Regions from separate parts of the Pseudomonas sp. MAFF 730105 genome, predicted to be linked through region 1. Evidence: riboswitches for the same ligand, from Rfam matches in the RefSeq annotation. Region 1 holds a riboswitch; the other holds the start of a gene.
What was found. Region 1 has a riboswitch for cobalamin ahead of cobW (cobalamin biosynthesis protein CobW). Riboswitches for the same ligand answer to the same signal wherever they lie in the genome.
Positions count from the first base shown of each region.

Region 2: another riboswitch for cobalamin. It lies ahead of cobO (cob(I)yrinic acid a,c-diamide adenosyltransferase); the one in region 1 lies ahead of cobW (cobalamin biosynthesis protein CobW).

Region 1 is NZ_AP018438.1:2,480,530-2,482,918, forward strand. It holds gene PCOSP_RS11165 (CbtA family protein) at 1-47, opposite strand, end outside; gene PCOSP_RS11170 (CbtB domain-containing protein) at 59-247, opposite strand; cobalamin riboswitch at 354-576, opposite strand; cobalamin riboswitch at 770-984, shown strand; gene cobW (cobalamin biosynthesis protein CobW) at 1,083-2,153, shown strand; gene cobN (cobaltochelatase subunit CobN) at 2,157-2,389, shown strand, end outside.
Region 2 is NZ_AP018438.1:5,024,182-5,026,570, forward strand. It holds gene PCOSP_RS21865 (cobyrinate a,c-diamide synthase) at 1-869, opposite strand, end outside; gene cobO (cob(I)yrinic acid a,c-diamide adenosyltransferase) at 866-1,492, opposite strand; cobalamin riboswitch at 1,574-1,773, opposite strand; gene PCOSP_RS21875 (hypothetical protein) at 1,934-2,389, shown strand, end outside.

The DNA of each region.
Region 1 (2,389 bases):
GCCAGCAAACCACTGAACCCAGCGGTTTGCGCGATACGCTTGATCATGTCGGCAGGTCTCAATGGCACGGGAAGGCGGCGCTGTGGCGGGTGTCGTGGGCCGCGTTGTGCACCGCCTCGATGTGGGAGAAACCGGCGAAATAGACCAGGCCAGCCCCCAGGATCGAGGCGAGGATTGCCGCGCTCAGGCGCTGGCTCAGGGTCGTGGTGCTGCTGGCGGTGCGGGCGGTGGTGCTGATGGTCGACATGGCGCTTCCCTCTGTTCTTGTCTTGGCCAGTGGGTAGATCGAGCGCAATGAAACCCCGGGCCAAAGCCCGTCAGGATTCGAACAGCGCCCGCCCACCGCGGGTTTGTTGATATTTGAGTTGCGGGCCGGTCTCCGGGCTCACGAGGGGCAGGGCCTTGGCCTTGCCTGCAAGCGTCACCTTCCCATGCCATGGGGCACAGTGGATCTGACGCTTCGCTCGCTTACCGTTGCGGGGGCAGCACCGGACTGACGTGGCCTTGAAGTAAAGCACACGATTCACCGGTTTCCCGTTTCACCCTGTGAAGGGCACCCGTAACAAATGGTCTGTGTAGCCACACAGACCATGCACAGGAGAGCATGGGTGGGGGTGGGGCGTCAATGAAACCGAGTCGTGGCCATCGCGAGCCTGCTCGCTCCCACAGGGAAATGCGCTTCCAATGTGGGAGCGAGCCTGCTCGCGATGGGTCCCGCTCATGCACCCGCGAACTTATCCGCAGACATTGACCCGCCCGCACACCCTGCGTAGCCTTGCGCCTTCGAGGTTCTTCGGTTTGCGCCGAAGCTAAGACGGGAACGCGGTCCAAGCCGCGGCTGCCCCCGCAACTGTGAACGGTGACGTTCCTGCCAGGCCACTGTGCATGCAGCACGGGAAGGCGCAGGAATTGCCAGGGCTTTCTATGAAAAGCCAGGATCGGCCCGCCGTCAGCCAGGAGACCTGCCTCGAGACAGATTCTCACTACAACCGGGCGGGGTGATCCGGTGACGAAATCTTCCGCGCACGCCTGTGCCTGCGGTTGTCGTCCCGTTTGCCCGCCACCTTGCCAAAGGGCATCCGATGAAAACACTGGCCAAACTTCCCGTCACTATCGTTACCGGTTTCCTCGGCTCGGGTAAGACCACGCTGCTGCGACACATGCTCGACAACGCCCAGGGCCGGCGTATCGCGGTCATCGTCAACGAGTTCGGCGAGCTGGGCATCGACGGTGAGATCCTCAAGCAGTGCTCCATCGGTTGCACCGAAGAAGAAGAAGAAGCCAGCGGCCGAGTCTATGAACTGGCCAACGGTTGCTTGTGCTGCACCGTGCAGGAGGAGTTCTTCCCGGTGATGCGTGAGCTGGTGGCCCGGCGCGGCGACCTCGACCATATCCTCATCGAAACGTCCGGCCTGGCCTTGCCCAAGCCGTTGGTCCAGGCCTTCCAGTGGCCGGAAATCCGCAGTGCCTGCACCGTCGATGCGGTGATCACCGTGGTCGACAGCCCGGCCGTGGCCGCTGGCACCTTCGCCGCCTTCCCTGATCAGGTCGATGCCCAGCGCAAGCTCGATCCGAACCTGGACCACGAGTCGCCGCTGCATGAACTGTTCGCCGATCAGTTGGCGAGCGCCGACCTGGTGATCCTCAACAAGGCCGACCTGATCAGCCCGGAAGACCTGGCGAAAGTCCGTCTTGAAGTGGCCGAAGAACTGCCACCGGCGGTCAAGGTCATCGAAGCCAGCAACGGTCGCCTGCCGCTGGAAGTGCTGATCGGCCTGGGTGCCGGTTCCGAAGAGCACATCGATAGCCGCCATAGTCATCACGATCACCACCATGACGGCGACGAGGATGATCACGATCATGACGCCTTCGACTCCATTTCCATCGAACTGCCCCAGGCTGACGAAAGCTTGCTCCTGGACGCGCTGACCCAGTTGGTGGTCCAGCACGGCGTGCTGCGGGTCAAGGGGTTCGCGGCGATCCCGAACAAGCCGATGCGCTTGCTGATCCAAGGCGTCGGCACGCGTTTCGACAAGCATTTCGACCGCCAGTGGGGCACCGACGAAGCCCGGGTGACGCGTCTGGTATTGATCGGCCAGGCGCTGGATGCCGGGCGGCTTGAAGCGCAGTTGCGCGCCGCCCTCAGCGTCTAAGCCATGCACCTGCTCAGGACCCAGCCCGGCGGCTTCGTCTCGGATGACAACATCGCCGACCTGGGGCAAACCCCCGCCGAGCTGGTGATCCTGTGCAGCGGCGACTCCAGCCTGGCGCTGCTGGCCGAAGCGGCGCGCCAGTTGCCGGACGACTACCCGCAGTTTCGCCTCGCCAACCCGATGCAGGTGCAGAACCACGCCTCGGTGGACCTTTACGTCGAGGACGTGCTGCGTCA
Region 2 (2,389 bases), 2.5 Mb from region 1:
AGGTACAGGCTGTCCGCCTCGGGCAGCTCGTGGTCATGGATCGGTGAAAAAAAGCGCAGCTGCGCGCCCATGGCCCGCAGCAAATCGAGGCTCGCCCCATAAGTGAAGGCAAACGCTTCGTCCCGGGCCACAGCGATACGGACCCCGTCGAGCCACGGCTGGGCGGCACTCACCTCGGGAGCGGCGAACGTCACCGCCGGCGGAAGCGTCACTTCGCAACTGCCGGCCAGGGCCTCGGCTGCGGCGTCGAGGCGCAGGTCCAGGTCGTTCAGCTCGCTGGCCTGGACCAGCCCGAGGTGACGACTCGGCAGTTCGATCCCGGTTTCCCGGGACAACGCGCCGTACCAGCGCAGGCCTTCGGTGAGACTGCCTTCAAGCAATTGTGCATGACGCACGGTGCCGACACGGTTGGCCAGCACGCCGGCGAAGGGCAGGTCCGGCTGATAGCGCGCCAGCCCGAGGGCCAGGGCGCCAAAGGTCTGGGCCATGGCCGTGCCGTCGATCACCGCCAGCACCGGCACACCGAAATGCCGCGCCAGGTCGGCGCTGGACGGCGTGCCGTCGAACAACCCCATCACCCCTTCGATCAGGATCAGGTCCGCTTCGGCGGCAGCTTCCCACAACAACCGTCGACTTTCCTGCTCGCCGACCATCCACATGTCCAATTGATAGACCGGCGCGCCACTGGCACGCTCCAGGATCATCGGGTCGAGGAAATCGGGGCCGCATTTGAATACGCGCACCTTGCGCCCCTGGTTGCGATGCAACCGGGCCAGGGCGGCGGTGACGGTGGTCTTGCCCTGCCCCGACGCCGGGGCGGCAATTAGCACCGCCGGGCATTGGCGGTCCGGAAACGAAGCGTCACTCACAGTTCGACGCCTTTCTGTGCCTTGATGCCGGCCTGGAAGGCGTGCTTGATCATGCCCATTTCGGTGACGGTGTCCGCCAGCTCGATCATTTCCGGCTTGGCGCCGCGACCGGTCACCACGACATGCTGCATGGGAGGACGCGCCTGCAGATCGCTCAGGACCTGATCGAGATCGAGGTAACCATGCTTGAGGGCAATGTTCAGTTCGTCGAGCACCACCAGGCCAATGGACGGATCGCTCAGCAACTGGCGCGACACGGCCCAGGCCGCTTCGGCGGCTGCGATGTCGCGCTGTCGATCCTGGGTTTCCCAGGTAAACCCTTCGCCCATGACATGAAAGCGCACCTGCTCCGGGAAGCGCCGGAAGAACAACTCCTCACCGGTGCTATTGCGGCCCTTGATGAACTGCACCACGCCACATTGCATCCCATGCCCCATGGCCCGGGCCAGCATGCCGAAGGCCGAACTGCTCTTGCCCTTGCCGTTGCCGGTCAGCACCAGCAGCAAGCCGCATTCGTTCGGGGCATTGGCGATACGCTCGTCGATCACGGCTTTTTTGCGCAGCATGCGCGCCAGGTGACGCTCGTCGCGGTCGGACGCATCTGTATTGGGGGAGCCGGTCATGGGGAAGCCTCCGTTGGGAACTGGATAACGGCAGGCGGGCACAGGAAAAGACGGCAACAAGCCTGGCATCGCCCACCGTGATGCCGTTGGATGAATCAGGCCGGTCTCCGGGCTCATGAGCGGCGTGATGCCGGGCTGCGCGCCTTCCCATGTCGAGACACAGTGGCTTGCTGGCAGCTTTGACTCATTTACCGTTGCGGGGGCAGCGCCGGGTTCTCACCGGTTTCCCTGTTTCACTCTGTCGACCCGGGTCACAGAGCACCTGAAACAAGTCGCGAAGGTTAGAGGGTTGGGGATGGAGCGTCAATTAAAGCCGCCACGAGCCCAGCACTGATCATGGGCCTGGATCAATAAAGTGACGCCAATCTTGTGTCACGCTGCGGCAAGTGATATCAAATAGGCATTACGACCCGATATCACAAAAACAAGAGGGCAAAAAACATGCAAGGCATGATCATCAGCAATCCAAGGCTGGAATTCCTGCGCCCGGTGCTGGAACGCTGGTTTGACTGTATCGATCGCTACAACGCCGTGCGCGGCGATAACGACACGCCTTACTGGTTCGATGAAAAAGCCAACCTCGGCCTGCTCTCGGCCGCCGCCTGGATGGCCGAGATGGTCACGCTGCAACACACCGCAACCCGCAAACAGAATGAAGAAGGCGAACGCAACGTCAGTGCCGACCTGTTCATCGCCGGTGCCGAGGATCGCGCATTCATCCAGGCCACCCAACGCTGGCCGAAGGTCAAGAGCCTCAACCTGACCCAGCCCCTGCTGGATGTCACCAGCGATGCCAAGCGCATCAGCTACGCCACGGACCTGAAGCTGGGCTGCCTGTTCGTCGCCCCGCAAAAAGCCCAGCAAAGCACTACGCCCGAAGAACTCCAGGACATGATC